3 regions of the Microbulbifer elongatus genome follow, and region 2 is predicted to be linked to each of the others. Evidence: predicted binding sites of a transcription regulator. Region 2 holds the regulator's gene; each other region holds the start of a gene.
What was found. Region 2 encodes LexA, which represses DNA repair genes until DNA is damaged. Its sites were predicted from a motif close to ACTGTNTNTANANACAGT; they were not measured.
Positions count from the first base shown of each region.

Region 1: LRR79_RS02515 (VRR-NUC domain-containing protein) is a predicted target of LexA. The motif match lies at 2,475-2,492, and genes of this name have one in related genera.
Region 3: recA (recombinase RecA) is a predicted target of LexA. The motif match lies at 2,018-2,035, and genes of this name have one in related genera.

Region 1 covers NZ_CP088953.1:611,629-618,431, reverse strand. The annotation lists gene LRR79_RS02520 (ATP-dependent DNA helicase) at 1-787, opposite strand, end outside; gene LRR79_RS02515 (VRR-NUC domain-containing protein) at 784-2,445, opposite strand; gene LRR79_RS02510 (zinc-binding dehydrogenase) at 2,623-3,708, shown strand; gene LRR79_RS02505 (alkaline phosphatase D family protein) at 3,808-5,496, shown strand; gene LRR79_RS02500 (TonB-dependent receptor) at 5,596-6,803, opposite strand, start outside.
Region 2 covers NZ_CP088953.1:2,601,344-2,608,146, reverse strand. The annotation lists gene nagZ (beta-N-acetylhexosaminidase) at 1-916, opposite strand, end outside; gene LRR79_RS10650 (TetR/AcrR family transcriptional regulator) at 938-1,594, opposite strand; gene LRR79_RS10645 (DUF6763 family protein) at 1,836-2,168, shown strand; gene lexA (transcriptional repressor LexA) at 2,326-2,934, shown strand; gene LRR79_RS10635 (hypothetical protein) at 3,113-3,367, opposite strand; gene LRR79_RS10630 (DUF6586 family protein) at 3,469-4,008, opposite strand; gene topA (type I DNA topoisomerase) at 4,091-6,803, opposite strand, start outside.
Region 3 covers NZ_CP088953.1:3,516,658-3,523,460, reverse strand. The annotation lists gene LRR79_RS14605 (prolyl oligopeptidase family serine peptidase) at 1-316, shown strand, start outside; gene LRR79_RS14600 (MaoC family dehydratase) at 454-1,368, shown strand; gene LRR79_RS14595 (CinA family protein) at 1,424-1,945, shown strand; gene recA (recombinase RecA) at 2,105-3,136, shown strand; gene LRR79_RS14585 (regulatory protein RecX) at 3,139-3,750, shown strand; gene glpK (glycerol kinase GlpK) at 3,868-5,346, shown strand; gene LRR79_RS14575 (Trm112 family protein) at 5,518-5,703, shown strand; gene LRR79_RS14570 (histidine triad nucleotide-binding protein) at 5,755-6,117, shown strand; gene alaS (alanine--tRNA ligase) at 6,179-6,803, shown strand, end outside.

The sequences.
Region 1 (6,803 bases), 2.0 Mb from region 2:
TGAGATATACCAGCTGATCGAGGCCCGTTTCTCCCATCGCCTTTATCGCGGGAAACAGGGTGCTGATGGTTTTGCCGATTCCGGTGGGCGCCTCGGCCACCAGTTCACCGCCATCGCGCAGACAGCGGTAGGCCGCTACCGCCAGCGCGCGTTGCCCGTCACGGTAGCGTCCGAATGGAAATTCCAGGGCCTTCGCCGAGGCGCATACCGCTTGCCGATGCGCCTGCCAGCGTCGATGCCATTGCAGATACCGGGTAAGCGCCCCGCGGGAAAATGTTGCCAGCTCGCCCCAGGAAAATTCCTGCAGCTCCGGGTAGGTTTTCTTTTCCTTGAGGTTGTGCCAGAGCATCTGCAGCGCCACTGGCGTATCGTCGGAAAACTGCTGCTGCAGGCCGTAACAGAATCCGTATATTTTCAATTGCGCCCAGTGCAAGGCGCGGTTTGAATCCGGCAGTTTTTGTGGCGGCACATAGGTGGTTTTGATTTCATCCAGTTGCGGCGGGCGGTGGAGATCCGCTTGTGGATGGAGAATATCCACACGTCCGTTGAGTTCGACCGATTGCCCGTCCTGTTCGATTTCCACCTGCAGGGGATATTCCGCTTCACTGCCCGCGGGGCGCTTTTTCTGCAGCTTCTGGTGTGCACGAATGCCTTCCTGAGCGGTGGGTCCTCCGGACAGGGTGGATACCAGGTCGCCACTGCGGCAGGCAAAATCCACCAGCTCGCCCACGGAAATCTGAATTTTTTCCGGTAGCGCTTCGTTCAAGGCTGTTTTTTCCGCGCTCAAGGCTGCCACTCCACATGCAGTACCCGGTGGGGAATCTGGTGTTTGGCAAAGTAGGCCAGCCAGCGCTGCTGGTTTTGTTGTAGGCGATCCCCGGGACCTTTCACTTCCACCAGCTCGTAGCCACCGGACCCGGGAAACAGAATAAGATCCGGCAGGCCGCTGCGGTGGTGGGCAATATCGCCCAGCAGGCGGCGGAAAATCGCCAGCCAGTGATCGGTGGGAATTCTTTCCAGCGCGCGTCGGATCAGTGGCTCGGGCAGCGCCTCCCAGTGCACCAGCGGGTTGGCGATACCGCGCTTTGCGTGAAAGTGCCGCCATACCCAATGGGCCAGTTGGCCACTCTCAAACTCGGAGAGTCGCCGGGCGAAGGCGTCGCTTCGCTGTGAGTAAAAATCCGCGGTGCGGAAATCGCTGGGTGCCACCTGGAAGGGATTGAAAAAGGCGCCGGGAATCGGCGCGAACACAATATCCCAGATGGCGAGACCCAGCACGCCGTTGAACAGGGTATTTTCCACATAGTGACACTGACTTTCCGGCGCCACCTGCGCCAGGTGCTCGGCGGCCAGCAGTTCGACCCGCGCGCCGGTTTGTGCCAGTGCAATGGTTTCGGTGAGCGGACTGTGCCGCCTTGGCGCGGGCCACTGATGGGCCGCGTCGGTCTTTTTCGCCGTGCGATGGGCAAAACTCTCGGCAAAGGTTCGCTCTGCTTCGTTGTAGGGATTGGCGAGTATTTCCCGGCACAGGGAAAGGCCTGTGTCGGTATCGCCGCGAGCCACCGCAATGCGCGCGCGTCTTTCCCGCGCCGGTGGACGCTGGCACTGCCGGTACAGCTGCTCGGCATCTTCCAGAGCGTCAAATCGTTCCAGCTGTCGCGCCAGTGTCAGGCGCAACCGGTCCAGGCGCCGCTGCAGGGTGTTGTCGCCGTCGATGCCCGCCGGTAACTGGGTGGCCAGCGTAGTGATGGCATTGGCATCCGCCCCCAGTGCCTCTTCCGCATCCCGCAGACACTGGTAGTAACGCAGGTGCTGCTCGATCTGTACGCGTGTCTGAAACGGCAGCTGTGCCCGTTCCAGTGGATAGGTTTCGTAGCGGAACAATCCCAGGTCGCGCAGGACATAGTCGGTGAGATCCTGATTCAGGTTGCCGAAAAACAGCAGCTTGAAGGTGGCGAAGCATTGTTCCGCCTGAACCGCCAGTAAGGGTTCTTTCATCAACCGCTGCTGGATCGTCGCGTGGTCCTGCTCCAGCAGGGCCTGTTCCAGGGCGGGGCGCTTCAGGGCCTTCGGCAGCGGCTCCAGGCTGTGGTTCAGGAGTTCGCTTTTGGTGAACAGTGGCAACAGCTCATCCAGCGGCAGCGCCGGATCGCGGGTCAGTAGGCGGGCGCTGGCCAGTTCATCCACCGCTGCGGGCACATCGCCGATCTCGGTGTACGTCAGTCTGTGTTGCCGGAACAGGGCGCCAATGGAAGAAGGTACCCCCTTGCGCGACAGCAGTCGTACATACAGCCGCTGACTGTCGGGCTGCAGCTGCCGAAAGGTCTGGTAAAAGCACTGTTCCTCTTGGGACAGCAACTTCCCATAACGGGACACCACAAAATCCACCAGTGAGTGGAAGTTGCTGAGGTAATAATCCGGTGCCAGTTCAACGGGGTCGGCCATAGGGGAGTCGGGTACTCGGGCGGTTCGGTGCTGTATGGTTATACAGCATGGGCGGAGACGGAACAAACCCGGGTGCGACTGGCTGGCCATTGCGGTCACAGCGGTCACGGATAGCCCGCTGGCGAATAGTCGGATTGCCCGGTAGGCTGCCCGCTGACGCAACAGACAGGACTGCCCATGGAAAAGGCCCACCACAAGATCCCGGTATCACCACCTGCATCAGCATCTGCAAAAAGTCCTGCAGTAAGAAAGGTATGGCGCACCGACAAGGCTGGTGCCATCAGCAACCTGACCCTGCGGGAGGAGCCACTGGATGCGTTACACGGGGAGCACATTCGGGTCACGGTGCGCGCGGTGGGGCTGAACTTCGCGGATATTTTCGCCCTGACCGGGCTTTACTCGGCTACGCCCAAGGGCAGCTTTATTCCGGGGCTGGAATTTGCCGGCGTCGTCACGCAGGTGGGTGCAACGGCGAATACAGATTTGCGGGTGGGCGATCGTATTTACGGCTGTACCCGTTTTGGCGGCTACGCCACCGTGGTGGATGTGCCGCCGCAACACTGCCGGCGACTTCCCGACCGCTGGCGCTTTGCCGAGGGCGCCGCGTTTCCCGCGCAAAGCCTCACCGCCTACTACGCACTGACACATCTCGGTGCGGTCAAATCCGGGCGACAGGTACTGGTGCAGAGCGCCGCCGGCGGTGTCGGTCTGCAGGCGATGCGCATGGCCAGACAGATGGGAGCAAACCCCATTGGCACCGTCAGCTCTGAAAGCAAGCGACAATTTCTGGCTCAGCAGGGCTTCGATGAAATTATTGTGCGCGGGCAAGACTTCGCCCATCAGTTGCAGCAGCGGCTCGACGGGCGGCCGTTGCACTGCGTGCTCGACGGCATCGGCGGAGAGATTCAGAAGCAGTCTTTTGCCGCGCTCTCGCCAACCGGTCGCCTTGTCGTATTTGGAGCCGCAGAGTTCACCCCCGGTGACAGGCCCAACTGGCTCAAAGCCGCCTGGCGATACTTGCGGCGTCCCCGCTACGATGTGATGGATATGATCAGCAGCAACCGCGCGGTGCTGGCCTTCAATCTGATCTGGTTGTGGCAGGAGCAGGCATTGTTTGACGAGCTGCTGGAAGGGTGTGCGGCACTCGGTTTACCGGCGCCCCATATCGGGCATGCCTTCTCTTTCACTCAGGCCCATGCGGCCATCGAACAGCTGCGCTGTGGCCGCTCTGTGGGTAAGATTGTGTTGAATATTGACGAGTAGACCGCAGCGCCCGGGGCATTTGTCGCAGTACTTTTCCTTTTCTGTCATAAAGTCACGTTAGGCTGGCGGGCCAGATTTCTTCACAAGGGAGCCGTCATCGTGACTAATCTCAAGCGCCGCAGCTTTATCAAGGCTGCGTTGGCCACTACCGGCAGTGTTGCCGTATCCACACCACTGCAGGCCATGAGCCGGCCGGAATTACCGTCCAACATTTCCTTTGATTACGGCGTGGCCAGTGGTGATCCCCTGCACGACGCGGTGATCTTATGGACGCGGGCGACACCGCTGGATGCCAATCCCACCGGTCCGATAAAAATTACCTGGGAGCTGGCGGAAGACGCGGGCTTTACCCGCGTACTGCGTGCCGGCACCGTGGAAACCAACCTGGCCCGGGACTATACCGCCAAGGTGGATGTGCGCGGCCTAAAGCCGGATACCCGTTATTACTATCGCTTTAGCGGTGCTAGTGAACAGAGCCCGGTCGGTCGCACCAAAACTCTGCCGGAGCACGGTGTCGACCAGGTAAAACTGGCGATTTTCTCCTGCTCAAATTATCCCGCGGGCTATTTCAATGTGTATCAGCTGGCCGCCCAGGCGGATGACTGGGATGCGGTACTGCACCTTGGTGATTACATCTACGAATACGGCGATGGCGGCTACGCCACGCAGAACGCCGCAAAGATCGGCCGCGCGCTGCCGCAAGACAACAGCGGCGAGATCCTGACGCTGACGGATTACCGCAAACGCTACGCACTCTATCGCACCGATGCCGGCCTGCAGGCACTGCACGCCGCCGCGCCGTTTATTGCGGTGTGGGACGACCACGAGGTGACCAACGACACCTGGAAAGACGGTGCCGAAAACCACAGTGCCGATGAAGGGGATTTCTATTCCCGCCGCGCTGCCGCGGTGCAGGCGTACTACGAGTGGTTGCCCATCCGCCCACCCATGGGTGAGACCAATCCCCAGATTTACCGCAGCTTCCAGTTTGGTGATCTGCTGGATCTGCATATGCTGGACACCCGGGTGATCGGTCGCGATCAGCAATTGCAGTTTGCCAACTACATGGACGAGAAAGGGAATTTTGATACCCGCGCATTCAGTCTGGATGTGGCGAGTCCAAGCCGCACCCTGTTGGGGGAGGAACAGCGCAAATGGCTGCGCAAGACACTGGCCCGGTCCAATGGGCACTGGCAGGTACTGGGCCAGCAGGTACTGATGGGCCGTATGCATTTGCCGGTGGAGCTGATGACCAGCTTCTACCGTGGCGGAGACAAAAACCTGACCGCGGAGCTGATTGGACTGAAAGCCGCAAGCCTGCGCGGTGAGCAGCTCAGCGAACAGCAGCTACAGCGTTTACAGAATGCGGTGCCCTACAACCTCGATGCCTGGGACGGCTATGCGGTAGAGCGGGAAACCCTGTACCAGCAGGTGCGCGAGCAGGGTAAGAATCTGGTAGTGGTCGCGGGGGATACGCACAACGCCTGGTATAACCACCTGAAAGACAACGATGGCCGCATGGTGGGCCTCGAGTTCGGAACCCCCAGCGTGACTTCGCCGGGTATGGAAACCTATCTGAAACTGGATGAACGGTCCGCGAAAGAGCTGGCGCGGGGCATGTCGGTGCTGGTGGATGATCTGCAGTACTGCAACCTGCACCAGCGGGGTTTTATGGCGCTCACCTTCCGCCGCGATGGTGTCGAGGCGGAGTGGAAATATATCGACAATATCGACAGCACCGAGTTTGCCGAGGTCGACAGCCACCGGGTGACACACAAACTGGTGTAGCTTCCCGATCAGCAATTTATTCTGTCACAAACGCAAAAAGCCAGCACCGGGGTGCTGGCTTTTTTGTGGTCTGGCGTCTGGACTCCGCCAGACAGGGAATCAGAATGCGCCGAAACGCTTGTTGAATTCCACACTGACCATACGGGGTGCACCCTCGATGTAGGTGGGGAAGCCGAAGGCGCCGCCGGTATTACCCGCGTCCATGATGTACTCCTCGTCCAGCAGATTGCTGGCCGCCAGCGTAAGTGCCCAGTTGCGATCACTGGCGGCAATGCCCGCGCGCAGACTCAGCAGATCCACTGCATCTTCTTCGTACTGATTGGCGATATCGAAGTAGACGGAAGAGCGATAACTCCAGTTGCCGCTGCTGGTGAACAGCAGTGCGCTATTGATCGGTCTTTCATACACGTAACCCAGTGCGGCGGTCAGCTCCGGCTGCAGGCGGAACTGGTTGCCCGCATAGGTCCCGTTGCCGGAATCGTCATCAATACCCGCATCAATCCACGCGGCGTTGGCCAGGACCTGCAGCTGATCGGTGGGGTACCAGCGCAGTTCCGCTTCCAGACCGGTGTTGGTCGCGGAGCCCGCATTTTCCGTGCGGCTCTGGCCGCTTTCCTGATCCACCACGTTGACCTGGAAATTTTCGTAATTCTGGTAGAAAGCCGCCAGGGTGTAATCCAGTGGTGTATCGCCCAGGCGCCCCTTGATACCCAGCTCGTAGTTGTCGATCTCCTCTGAAGGCAGAATGCTTTCGCTACCGGAGGACATATCCACAATTTCAGAGCGCTCGCCGCGGGATACGGTGCCGTAAACATTCATGTTGTCGCTGACGCTGTAGAGCAGGTTGAAGCGCGGCAGCACGGCGGAGTTGTCGGTATCCCCCTGAATGAGGATGCCATCGGTGTTGGGCAGCAGGCCGAAGAAAAGGTCGCTGTCGATGCCCAGAGCTGCGAGCAGCATGGAATTGGGCAGGGTGCTGACATAACCGGACTCGCGCTCTTCCTGCACCAGTCGTACGCCGGCGGTGGCCTCGAGACGCGGGCTGATCTGATAGGCGACGTCCGCGAACAGGTTGAGGTTGCTGTTGTCGGCGGTGTTGGTGAACTCGCTTTCATACAGCAGCTCAGATACTGCGCCACCAGTGAGCAGGGCGGTAGTATCGGCGTTGCAGCCGGCAATGCCAGCCGCGGCGAGACCGCCGGAACAGCTCAGGAAGGTGCCTTCGTCACTGGCGTAACCCACCGATTGCTGCGCGCTTTCTGCGAAATAGCTGGCGCCGACAAAGCCGTTGATCTTGTCACCGCTGA
Region 2 (6,803 bases):
CGAGACGACGGCTGGAATCGGGATCCGGAGTAAAGTCTTTCAGAGCCTCCAGCACCTCGACCGCGCCGGCACGATTATTACAAACCACACCCATATCACACCCCGCCGCCATGGCCGCGTGAATCCGCTCACGATAACCGCCCGCGGCACCGGCGCCTTCCATGGTCAGATCATCACTGAAGATGACACCATCGAAGCCGAGGCGCTTGCGCAGTATCTCCTGCAGCCAGAAACGGGAAAAGCCCACGGGGTTTTCATCGACCTTGGCGAAACGAATATGGGCCGGCATGACGGCTTCCAGCTCACCGGCCGCAATACACTGACTAAACGGCGTGCAATCCGCAGCCAAGACCTCCTCCAGGGGACGCTGGTCTACAGGCAGCTCTTCGTGGCTGTCTTCCAGCACCTGTCCGTGACCCGGAAAATGCTTGCCGGTGGTGGCCATCCCGGCATCGTGCATACCTCTCATAAATGGGCGCGCCTTGTCGGCGAGCTTCAATGGATCCCGGGCAAAACTGCGATCGCCGACAATGCGGCAAAAATCGTCATCCGCGTCCAGCACCGGCGCAAAACTGAAGTCGATCCCCACAGCCAACAGTTCTGCGGCCAGCAACCAGCCCACATCTTCCAGCCGCTGTTGATCTGCGTGGGCGCTCAGCGCCTGCATGGACGGGATACGGGTAAAAGAGTCCCGAAACCGCTGAACCCGCCCCCCTTCCTGGTCCACGGCCAGCAGAATTTCGGGCCGCACTGAGCGAATCTCTGCCACCAGTGCCTCCAGCTGTGGACGGCTGTCAAAGTTGCGCGCAAAAAAGATCAATCCGCCAACCTGAGGATGCTGCAACAACGCGCGATCTTCGTCGGTGAGGGCGTGCCCCTCCACATCGATCATTACCGGCCCAATCGGTTTAGACATCGGCACGAACTCCAAGATGAATTAATGGTTGTCGCCGGCACTTTCGCCGGGCATGGGCGCAGTCAGCATGGCCACCGCCGCCGGAGCCAACCGCGCCAGGGTCTCTTCCAGGCTGCTCTCGGCGCCAAAATCCTCACGAAGGATAGCTTCGATGGCGTCAAAGCTCGAAAGAGAAAACACCGTCGCACCGAGCATAAAGTAAAGGCGCCAGTAAAATGTCACCGGATCCACATGCGGCAGCGCGGCCGCCAGCTGGCCGGCAAAGCGCCGGTAGCTGTCGCCATAGCGGGATACGATAAAGCGGCGCAGATGCCCCTGAGACTGCGTATACGCCAGTCCCAGCAGACGCATAAAGCGCTTGGGGTCGCGCCCCTGGCTGGCGAGCCCCGCGAGGGCAACGCGATACAGACTCTGCAGGAGATCATCCAGCTGCAACGGCTCGCTCGCACCACCCCGCCGGGTAAGCTCGCGATTCAGAATATCCGTAAAAGGTGTAAGGAAACGTTCAAAAACCGCCTGAATCAATTCTTTTTTAGAACCAAAATGGTAATTGACCGCTGCCAGGTTCACCCCGGCGGTACTGGTTATGGTCCGCAGGGAGGTCTCCGTAAAACCCCGCTCTGCGAACAGGACTTCCGCGGCGTCCAGAATACGATGGACCGTGTCTGACTGACTCATGCCGATTTCACACCAATTCAAACCAACAATTAAAACGCTTGTTTCAACGGGAGACTAGCACAGTCCGCCGGCGATGAAACCTGCGCTACCCATCCCAGTCTTTACCGCGCGACGGCTTTTAGCCCTCGACGAAAGTACCAAGCCCACCTCCCCCACGTTAGAACGAGTGTACAAGCTCTGAAAGCGCCGGGATGGAACGGAAGGCGGAGATACCACGACAGTAAAAGAGGAGGAGCACGCCATGGCACGAATCGCTCCGGAAATTGGCAATTGGTTTGAAAACTTCGATACCGGTGATCTGTTTGAAGTGGTTGCCGTCGATCACCCGGCTCGCACCATTGAAATCCAGTACCTGGACGGCAGTCTGGACGAAATCGACTTCCAGAACTGGCCGGCAATGCCGGTCATCGGCGCTGCGGCTCCCGAAGACCCCAACGCCGGGTACGGCACTGTGGCGGATGAAATGCAGGATGACGAAGATGCCGGTTATCGCAGTCCGATTTTTTCCCCCGCACAGAGTGCGATCGACCGGCTCGAGGGGGAAAGCTTCCCCGGTACCGATGAGGGCTTCTGAGCCATTGCACTCAATCCTGATGACCCTGCGCCTGTCAGTACGGAGTGGACCGCGGCATTCGCCGCCACCAGTGCACAGGTCGCTTTGATTGCGCGCCCCTGAAATCTGTATATAATCACAGCAACTGTATAAAAATACAGACAACAGGAAGGCGCTCATGACAAACCTCACCGCACGCCAGGCTCAGGTACTGGAACTGATCAAATCCTATCTGGACGATACGGGCTACCCGCCCACCCGAGCCGAAATTGCCCAGGAGCTGGGTTTTCGCTCTCCCAATGCTGCGGAAGAGCACCTCAAGGCACTGGCCCGCAAAGGTGCAATTGAAATGGTCGCCGGCGCATCCCGCGGCATCCGTATCCCCGACTACAACAATGGCCTGCCGATCGTGGGCCGCGTTGCAGCGGGTAACCCGATTCTGGCGGAAGAGAATATCGAGGAATACTGTGAGATTCCCGCGGAGTTTTTTCATCCGCCGGCAGATTACCTGTTGCGGGTGCACGGCATGAGCATGAAGGACGCGGGTATTCTCGATGGGGATTTACTGGCGGTGCAGCGCACCGACAATATTCGCAATGGGCAGATTGTGGTCGCGCGTATCGAAGACGAAGTCACGGTAAAACGCTTCAAGCGCCGCGGGAACCAGGCGACGGTGCAGCTGCTGCCAGAGAATCAGGATTTTGATGTGATTGAAGTGGATATGCGGGATCGCAGCTTTGCGATTGAAGGTCTCGCGGTGGGTGTGATTCGCCAGAATCCGATCTGATGTTGGCGGTGTAAGCGGCGAGCCTTCAGGTTTTCCGGCCCCCGTTGCCGGATCAAGTACGGCACAGGCTATTCGCCGGGATGACGAATCGCCAAACATTCCGAACCTCGTATTTCGAACATAAAAAAACAGGGCTTCAGCCCTGTTTTTTTATGTATACGAATCAACCACAGAATGATCAGTGAATGGTGTGCTCGGTGAGGTCTACCTCTTCATCCTCGAACGGCTCTGGCTCCATCTCATTGATGTCCTGCACCGCTTCGATCCCAGCTTCCAGCATGGCGCGGGCTACGGCCACCTTGTGTTCCCGCAGGAAGTGCTGGCTCTCGTCCGAGAAATGAATACGCACCAGCGGTTCCCCTTTGTGACCAGCGCGTCGCAGCGCCACATCACCATTGGACAACTCAATGATTTCGTAAGTCTCGGTAGACATTCACTTCTCCAATAACCGCGTGATTTGGAGGCAGTGTAACACAGCGGCGCCTGATTAATCAGCGGGCAGCGGGTGATAGGTTTCCTTCCTGCCCCGGGGGATCACCACTCCTGGCTGTGGGCCCGCTGGCGCTGAATCAGCTCGGACAGCCCCTGATACCACTCCTGTACCCGCTCCCGGGTGAGCGGCTGATCCGAAGTGGCCACACTCCGGCCCAGATCATCAAGCTGACGCACCGGGATGACGGACTGAACACCGCTGGCAGGGCTGGATGTGGTGGCCGAGGAAACACTCAGGGCCCACAGTCGATGCCAGGCCCCGCAGAGACCGGCAAACCAGCTGTCGGGGTTTTCAGCAAGACTGACTAGCTCATTGGCCTCAGCACTGAACTTCCCGCGCTGGGCGACCAGGTGCGCCAGCGCATGGGCGGTTTCCGGTTCAGCACCGGTGGCAAAGCCCAGCTGCATCTGGTGCCCCTGCTCCGCCAGAAACCCCCGGTACCCACGCCACAGCTGCACTACCGCCGCTTCCAGCAGGGAGGCTTCCAGCAGTGGAGTATCCCCCGCTTGCGCGCTGGATTGCAGCAGCAGCTGGGCTTTGCGCAGTGCCGACGCGACGGTTCCGGTATAGGGATTACTCAAACTGCATTACCCACTAGTCTTTCTCCCAGATTTCCTGGATCCCGGCATGCGCCGGGATGATGGAGAGCGGCGTCCCGGCCAGTTACTTGGCCGGGGACTTTTTGGCGGCTGCCTTTTTCTTCGCCGGCGCTTTTTTGGCGACCGCTTTCTTGGCAGGCGCTTTCTTGGCAGCGGCTTTTTTCTTCGCCGGTGCTTTTTTCGCAGGAACGTCTATCTGCCATTTGCCATCGCGATAGAAGGCTTTCCAGCCAGTGGCCTTGCCGTCCTCTTCACTCTGAACGTACTGCTCCTGGGTTTTACGACTGAACCGCACAACCGTATCTCGGCCTTCGTTGTCTTCGGTAGGCGCCGAGAACAGGAAACTGTACTTGGGATCAATCTCATCCTTGTGGGGCAGCAGCTCCTTGACCAGGGGCGCGCGGGTTTCACGATTTTTCGGGAACTGACTGGCCGCAAGGAACAGCCCGGACGCACCGTCGCGCAGGATGTAGGTGTCTTCCACCTTTTCACAGGCGAGCTCCGGCATGGGCACCGGATCCATTTTCGGCGGTGCCGGCTGGCCGCTTTTCAGCAGCTTGCGGGTGTTTTTACAGGTCTCGCTGGTACAACCGAAGTACTTGCCAAACCGGCCAGACTTCAGCTGCATGTCGGCACCGCACTTGTCGCACTCGATGACCGGACCGTCGTAACCCTTGATCTTGAAGGTACCCTTCTCAACCTCGAAACCATTGCAATCGGGATTGTTGCCGCAAATATGCAGTTTGCGGTGTTCGTCCACCAGGTAGTTGTCCATGGCGGTGCCACACTTGGGGCAACGGCGCTTTTCACGCAGCTGACGGGTTTCCGCATCTTCGTCTTTCTCGGCATCCACGGCTTCTTCACCGGACACCAGATTCATGGTGTTGGTACAACGCTCCTTGGGTGGCAGCGCATAGCCGGAACATCCGAGGAATACGCCGGTGGAACCGGTGCGAATCTGCATGTGGCGACCGCACTTGCCGCACTCGATGTCTGTATCCGTCGGCGTATTGCGGCGCATGCCGCCCTCTTTGTCCTGGGCCACTTCCAGGCGCTTGCTGAAGTCGGAGTAGAACTCGTTCAGCAAGTCTTTCCAGCCCTTCCTGCCTTCTGCCACGGTATCCAGTGACTCTTCCAGGCTGGCGGTAAACCCGTAATCCATCAGGTTGGTAAAGCTTTCGCTCAACCGGTCGGTGACGATATCGCCCATTTTTTCCGCGTAGAAACGGCGATTTTCCAGGCGTACGTATCCGCGATCCTGAATGGTGGAGATGATCGAGGCATAGGTAGAAGGGCGGCCGATACCGCGCTTTTCCAGCTCTTTCACCAGCGCCGCTTCACTGAAGCGCGCCGGCGGTTTGGTAAAATGCTGCTTTGGATCCAGCTTTTTCAGGTTCAGTTTTTCACCGACCTTGATATCCGGCAGCACCAGATCTTCGTCTTTCTTGCTCTGCGCGGGTGCGACTTTCAGGAAGCCGTCGAAGCGGATTACGCGACCGCGGGTGCGCAGCTCGTAATCGCCAGCGGTGACCACCACCGAGGTGGAGGTAAACTGGGCCGGCGTCATCTGACAGGCCACAAACTGCTGCCAGATCAGGGTGTACAGACGCTCGGCGTCGCGCTCCATACCGGACAGCATGTTCGGTTTCACCCGTACGTCGGAAGGTCGAATCGCTTCGTGCGCTTCCTGCGCCCCCTCTTTGCTGCTGTAGCGGTTGGGGTTTTCCGGCAGGTACTTTTCGCCGTAATTCTCACCAATAAATTCGCGCACGGAAGACACCGCTTCGGCACTCAGGTTGGTGGAGTCGGTACGCATATAGGTGATGTAACCCGCTTCATAAAGTCGCTGGGCCATCATCATGGTTTTCTTCACGCTGAAGCTGAGGCGGTTGCTCGCGGCCTGCTGCAGGGTGGAGGTAATAAATGGTGCACTGGGCTTGGAGCTGGTGGGCTTGTCGTCCCGGGCGCTTACGGTGAAGTCGCTGGACTGCAGCGCCTTCAGCGCCGCCATGGCCTGCTCTTCATTGGTGGGCTTGAAGGCTTCACCGGCCTGCTTTTTCACTTCCAGACGCAGGGGATCGGACTTGGCGGTTTGCGTATCCGCAAACAGGGTCCAGTATTCTTCGGGGATAAACGCGCGAATCTCACGCTCGCGCTCCACCACCAGTTTCACCGCAACGGACTGCACGCGACCGGCAGACAGGCCGCGGGCAACTTTCTCCCACAACAACGGCGAAACCATGTAGCCCACAATGCGGTCGAGGAAACGGCGCGCCTGTTGCGCGTTCACCCGGTCGATATCCAGAGGGCCCGGATCTTCAAACGCCTCCTGAATGGCAGACTTGGTGATTTCGTTAAACACCACCCGCCGGTAACGCTGCTCATCCCCACCAATGGCTTCCCGCAGGTGCCAGGCAATGGCCTCCCCTTCGCGGTCCAAGTCCGTTGCGAGATAGACATGGTCGGCATTCGCGGCGAGCTTGCGCAGCTCATCGACCACTTTCTCTTTACCGGGGAGGATTTCGTAGTGGGCCTCCCAGTTGTGATCCGGGTCAATGCCCATGCGCTTGATCAGCTGCTCACGGCTTTTCTTGCGCTTGTAGATCTCTTTGGCTTCCGGCGACAGCTTGCGGGTTTCTGCCGCTCGGCGCGCACGCTCTTTGGGATCCACGGCCTGTTTCGCCGATGCACCGGTAGGAAGATCTCGGATATGACCAATACTGGACTTAACCACGAAGTCCTTTCCGAGATACTTGTTGATCGTTTTTGCCTTCGCC
Region 3 (6,803 bases), 920 kb from region 2:
TGCCGAGCAGAGCGAGGAAATGTTCCAGTACCTGAAAGGCTACTCACCGGTACACAATGTGCAGGCGGATACTCGCTATCCTGCCACGCTGGTTACCACCGCCGATCACGATGACCGTGTTGTACCGGCGCACTCGTTCAAGTTTGCCGCAGAGCTGCAGAGCAAGCAGGCCGGACCCGCGCCCACGCTGATCCGCATTGAGACCAACGCGGGCCACGGCGCCGGCACACCAGTATCCAAGACCATCGAACAGTACGCGGATATTTTCGGATTTACCCTGTTCAATATGGGGGTCTCCGAGCTGCCGGAAAGCTGACCCTGCGATTTCTGTCATCGTTTCGGCATGAATCGGGGGCAAGATAGTGGCTTGACGGGCGGATATGACCAGTTGGTCTGCCGTCCCGTCGCGAGGTATCATTTGGAGCCAAACGACTTATGCCGAGATTTAACGCTGTGCCAAAGGCAACTGACCGGTCTTCCCCCCTGCAGATTGAGCTGAGCGCGCGCCCGGCCATTCTTCCCCTGTATCTCCGCGCGTTGACTGCCCGCAGAAAGAAGGCTTCGGCCAGCCGCGGTGAGGCGGTACTGGCCAGTGTGAGCCTGTGCCGGCAGCGGGTCGACCGCGAGCAGTTGCGGGCCTATCGCGACGTCTGCGGCTTTGCCGAAGGTGGCCACCTGCCGGCCACCTACCCATTTGTTCTGGCGATGCCGTTGCACCTGAAGCTGCTGGTATCTGAAGCCTTTACCTTCCCTATTCTCGGACTGGTACACCTGCGTAATCAGATCACCCAGCACCGCCCGATTGCGTCGGATGAGGCTCTGGATATTCACTGTGAGCTGCTGCCGGCGGTCGCGGTGAAGCGGGGTTACGAATTTGCACTGGCCACCCGGGTCAGTGTGGCGGGGGAGCTGGTGTGGGAATGCGAAAGTGTCATGCTCAGTCGCGCCCGGCACAGTGGTAAAGATCAGCCGTTACATTCGGGCCTGGCGGCATTGCCGCACGGAATCCAGAACATGCCCATTGAGAGTGGCGAGTCATGGACGATTCCGGAGGCGGCGGGGCGCAATTACGCGCGGGTATCGGGAGATTGGAACCCGATTCACCTGTTTGCATCGTCTGCCCGTCTGTTTGGCTTTTCCAGCGCCATCGTGCACGGTATGTGGACCAAGGCGGCGTGTCTCGCCGCTCTGGAAAAGCGCGCCGGTCTGCAGCAGCGTTTCCGATTGAGCGTGGAGTTCAAGCGCCCCGTACTGTTGCCGTCTTCGGTGCGTTTTGAGTGTGGAACCGGTAGCGGGGCTACGGGTTTCCGAGTGACGGACGACGGCGGCAAGTCTCTGTATCTGAGCGGTCTGCTGGAGCTCCTATAGCAATGTGCCGGTGGCACAACGCAGATGAAACAACGCAAGTGAATCGAAAGGGCCTATGACGGAAGACGGCAGCGAACAGCGACGGGTTTTGGCTGCGGAGCTCGGCGAAGAACTGACCCGGCTGGGCTGGAAAGTGACCACGGCAGAGTCCTGTACCGGTGGTGCCATCGCCGCGGCCATCACGGCCATTGCCGGTTCGTCCGTCTGGTTTGACGGTGCCGTCGTATCTTACGCCGATCGCATCAAGCGCAGTTTTCTCGGTGTTGATCAGCACGACCTGGATACGACCGGCGCGGTCAGTGAACCGGTGGTGCGGCAGATGGCGGTGGGGGTGCTCAATCGCCTGGATGCCAATCTGGCGGTGGCGGTCAGCGGAATAGCCGGTCCCGATGGTGGCAGTGACGACAAACCCGTGGGTACCGTGTGGATTGCCTGGGCCCATGTGGACGGTCAGGAGCCCCTTTCGGTGGAGGCTCGGCAGCTGCACTTTGACGGCAGCCGTGCCGAGATCCAGGCGCAGACCGTGGTCGAGGCCCTGAACGGGCTGCTGGCCGTCACCCGCAGTCATCCTGCCTGACCTGGTGCCCGGGGTTTGCCTCCGGGTAGCTGCGATCCGCGCTGAAGCCGCGAATACCCATCATTCCCGATTACTGGTTGCTTATACAGTAATTTTTCTCTAAGCTCCCTCCCATAGCAGTCAATACTCAGCAAATTTCAGGTACATATGGGAAAGGTCATGGACTCCAACAAAGACAAGGCTTTACAGGCGGCGTTATCTCAGATCGAGCGCCAGTTCGGCAAGGGCACCGTCATGCGTATGGGAGACAAGGAGCGGCAGCGCATTCCTGCGATCTCCACTGGCTCCCTGGGCCTTGACATGGCCCTGGGCATTGGTGGCCTGCCGCGCGGTCGTATCGTTGAGATCTATGGCCCGGAATCTTCCGGTAAAACCACGCTGACTCTGCAGGTGATTGCCGAGGCTCAGCGCAAGGGTGGTACCTGTGCGTTTGTGGATGCGGAGCACGCCCTGGACCCGATCTATGCCGAGAAGCTGGGTGTCAATGTAGACGAGCTGATCGTTTCCCAGCCGGATACCGGTGAACAGGCGCTGGAAGTGGCGGATATGCTGGTGCGCTCCGGTGCCGTCGACGTCCTGATCGTCGACTCTGTGGCCGCTTTGACTCCGCGCGCGGAAATCGAAGGCGAAATGGGTGACTCTCATGTTGGCCTGCAGGCTCGCCTGATGTCCCAGGCGCTGCGTAAGCTGACCGGTAATATCAAAAACACCAATACCCTGTGTGTGTTCATCAACCAGATCCGCATGAAGATTGGTGTGATGTTTGGCTCTCCGGAAACCACCACCGGCGGTAACGCACTCAAGTTCTACTCCTCCGTACGCCTCGACATTCGCCGCATCGGTTCCGTGAAGGAAGGCGACGAAGTGGTGGGTAACGAAACCCGGGTCAAGGTGGTGAAGAACAAGGTGGCGCCGCCGTTCAAGCAGACCGAGTTCCAGATCATGTACGGGCAGGGCATCAATCTCCTTGGCGAGATTGTCGATTACGGGGTGAAGATGGGCCTGATCGACAAGGCCGGTGCCTGGTACAGCTACAAGGGCGACAAGATTGGCCAGGGCAAGGCGAATGCGGTGAAGTTCCTCAAGGAAAATGAGGATATCCGCAACGAGATCGAATCCGCGCTGCGTGTCCAGCTCCTCGGCGATGTGGCTCCGGCCCCGGCCGAAGAAATGGAAGCTGCGGAAGACTGATCTTGTCTTTTTTTCGCCATCCCAATGGCGGCGGGAGTCATGCAGACCGCGATCTCCCGTCGCCAGATCTTCCTCGCTCTTCCTCCCTGGCCCGACCTGACATTCCGTCACGGGAAAAACCCACCGATTCGTTCCAGGCGCTGTTCAACCACGCGCTGGAGCTGCTGACACGCCGTGAGCACTCCTGTGAAGAGCTGCGGCAGAAGCTTGTCCCGAAACATCCGGATGCGGATTTTGACGGCGTACTGCAACGTCTGCAGACGCTGAACTATCAGTGTGACCGGCGCTTTGCAGAGTCCTTCTGCCGCTCCCGTGTGAATCGCGGGCAGGGGCCGCTGCGTATCCGGCAGGAATTGCAGGTCCGCGGTATTCGCGGCGTTCTGGCGCAGGAAGTAATGGACGCCCTGCAGGAGGATGTGGACTGGTTCGAACTTGCCCTGGAACAGCTCCGGCGCAAGTTCCGCGATCCAATCGACGACACCTTGCCCCGTGCGCAGCAGCTCAAGGAGCGTGCGCGGCGCCAGCGCTACCTCGCCTATCGCGGCTTTTTTGGCGATGCCATCCAATACGCCATTGACGCGGCGAATCGTCCGGTGGACTGTGCTCCCGTGTGAGAGGGGAGCAGGCCGAAGGTATATACTGGCTGTAATTCAGCCGAAGTCCACTGGGCCCAGTATCCTGTGGGGCTGTTGTTTATTCCGTAACAATAACCCCGGACCTGGCGCATCCTAATGATTCTCTCCATTGATCAGGGTACTACGGGTACCACCGCCTTTATTTTCGACGCCGATGGCAGGCTGCGTGGTCGCAGTTATTCCGAGTTTTCCCAGCATTACCCTGAGCCCGGTTGGGTGGAGCATGATGCCAGCGAGATCTGGCAGGTGACGCTGAAGGTGTGCGCCGCGGCGATTCAGCGGGCCGGTATTGAGGCATCTGCGTTGCGCGCCGTGGGTATTACCAACCAGCGGGAAACGACCGTTTTGTGGGATCGCAATACGGGGGAGCCGGTACATCCTGCCATTGTGTGGCAATGCCGCCGCTCCGCGGGGATCTGTCGCGAGTTGCGCCGGGCCGGCGCGGAACCGATGGTGCGGGCGAAAACCGGATTGTTGCTGGATGCCTATTTCTCCGCCAGCAAACTGCGCTGGATCTTTCGTGAGTCACCGGATTTACGCCGTCGCGCTGAGGCGGGGGAGCTGTGTTTCGGTACCATCGACAGCTGGTTGATCTGGTGTTTCACCGGAGGCCGTCAGCACCTCACTGACCACACCAATGCCAGTCGCACCATGCTGTACGACCTGGATCGGCGCCAGTGGGATAGCGAGTTACTGGCGCTGTTTGACTGTCCCGCTGCCATTCTGCCGGAAATACGTCCGTCTGCAGGAGACTTCGGTGCGACCGATCCGGACGCTTTCTTCGGTGCCCGGGTGCCTATCGCCGGTGTTGCCGGGGATCAGCAGGCCGCGCTTTATGGGCAGGGGTGCTTTCGGCCGGGTACCCTGAAGAATACCTATGGCACCGGCTGTTTTATGCTGGCCTGCGCCGGTGCGCGGCGTCCACTGGTCCCGGAAGGGATGTTGACCACCATTGCCTGCCGCGCGGATGGGCAGCCGCAATTCGCCATGGAAGGCTCGGTATTCAATGCCGGTGCCGCGGTGCAGTGGTTGCGCGATGACCTCGGAGTAATCCAGCGGGCAGCAGATTCCGAGCAGCTGGCTCAGTCTGTTCCCAGTACCCGTGGGGTTTATATGGTGCCCGCGTTCAGTGGTCTGGGGGCGCCGCATTGGGATACCGATGCCCGCGGCGCACTGTTTGGGCTCACCCGCGGTGCGGGTCGCGCGGAAATCGTACGAGCCACCCTGGAGTCCATTGCGTATCAGAGTCACGAGCTGGCGGAGCTGATGGGGCAGGCGCTGGATGTGGATCTGCAGTGTCTTCGGGTCGATGGCGGCGCCAGTGCGAACAATTTCCTGATGCAGTTTCAGGCGGATATTTCCAATTTGCGGGTAGAGCGCCCGCGCCAGATAGAGTCGACCGCGGTGGGCGCGGCACTGCTGGCCGGTGTGGGGGCCGGGCTCTGGCACGGTGATGCCTGGCCAGAATCGCTGCAGGATATTGAGCAGGACTTCCTGCCGCAGATGTCTGCCCAGACCCGTGAGTCTCACCTGCGCGGCTGGCACAACGCGGTTTCCGCCTGCCGGAGCTTTTAGACTGGCGCCCCCGGGCGCTTATCCCTTCCTCCGCGTGGCCGCGGAAATCAGCCATCATTCGTGAAAAGCCCGAAAAAGCGTTGTACCATACGCGGTCATTTTTGCCTGCAGGCCCCGGGACATCCCGTTTCAGGGCGGTGGGCGCCATCTGAGTGAAGCACCGAGATCGACATGGATAAGAAATTACTGAGTTTACTGGTCTGCCCGGTCAGCAAGGCCCCTCTCGAGTATGACGAAGAGGCGCAGGAGCTGGTGTGCAAGGCCAGCGGCTTGGCCTATCCCGTGCGCGATGGTATCCCGGTAATGCTGGAGTCCGAGGCGCGCCAGCTGACAGCTGACGAGAAACTGGAAAAGTAGCGGATTGCGGTAAAACCTGGCGTCGTAGCCAGTCAGTATCAGGGGGGAGCAATGGCAGAGGCCAGCGTATTCAGTCGTATCATCGCGGGAGACATCCCCGCACCAAGACTGTACGAAGATGACCAGTGCATCGTCATCAAAGATCGCGCACCTCAGGCTCCGACCCACCTGCTGATTATTCCCCGCAAACCCCTGGTCAGCGTGGCGGACGCCCGCGAAGAAGATGTACCGCTGCTTGGTCATCTCCTGTGGGTGGCGTCAAAAATGGCAGAACGCCTGAAGCTGGAAGACGGCTTTCGACTGGTGATCAACAACGGTCGCGGCGCTGGTCAGACGGTGTTTCACCTGCACATACATTTGCTGGCACAGCGCGAGCTGCCAGAAGAAGGTCTCACCGAGGACCTGCAAGATTAAGCGGTTGGCCCCGGTACCCGGTGGCCAATAAGATTTTACCGACGATGTGGAAACTGCCTGAATGAAGAGCGCACAGATACGCGAAGCATTTCTCAATTATTTTGCCGAGCAAGGGCACACCCGTGTCCCGTCGAGCTCCCTGGTGCCGGGTAACGATCCGACCCTGCTGTTTACCAATGCCGGCATGGTGCAGTTCAAAGACACTTTCCTCGGTCAGGAGTCGCGCCCCTACGCGCGTGCCGCAAGCTCCCAGCGCTGTGTGCGCGCCGGTGGTAAGCACAATGACCTCGAGAACGTCGGCTATACCGCCCGTCACCACACCTTTTTCGAAATGCTCGGCAACTTCAGTTTTGGCGACTATTTCAAGCGTGAAGCCATCCGGTTTGCCTGGGAGTTTCTGACCAAAGAGCTTAAGTTGCCGGAAGAGCGCCTGTGGGTAACGGTACATATCAGCGACGATGAAGCGGCTGATATCTGGCTGAAAGAGGTTGGCGTGAGTGCTGACCGTTTCTCGCGTCTGGATGAGGATAACTTCTGGCAGATGGGGGATACCGGTCCCTGTGGCCCCAGCTCAGAGATTTTCTATGACCACGGTGCCGATGTGCCCGGTGGCCCGCCCGGTTCCGAAAACGATGACCTCGATCGCTATATCGAGATCTGGAATCTGGTGTTCATGCAGTTCGAGC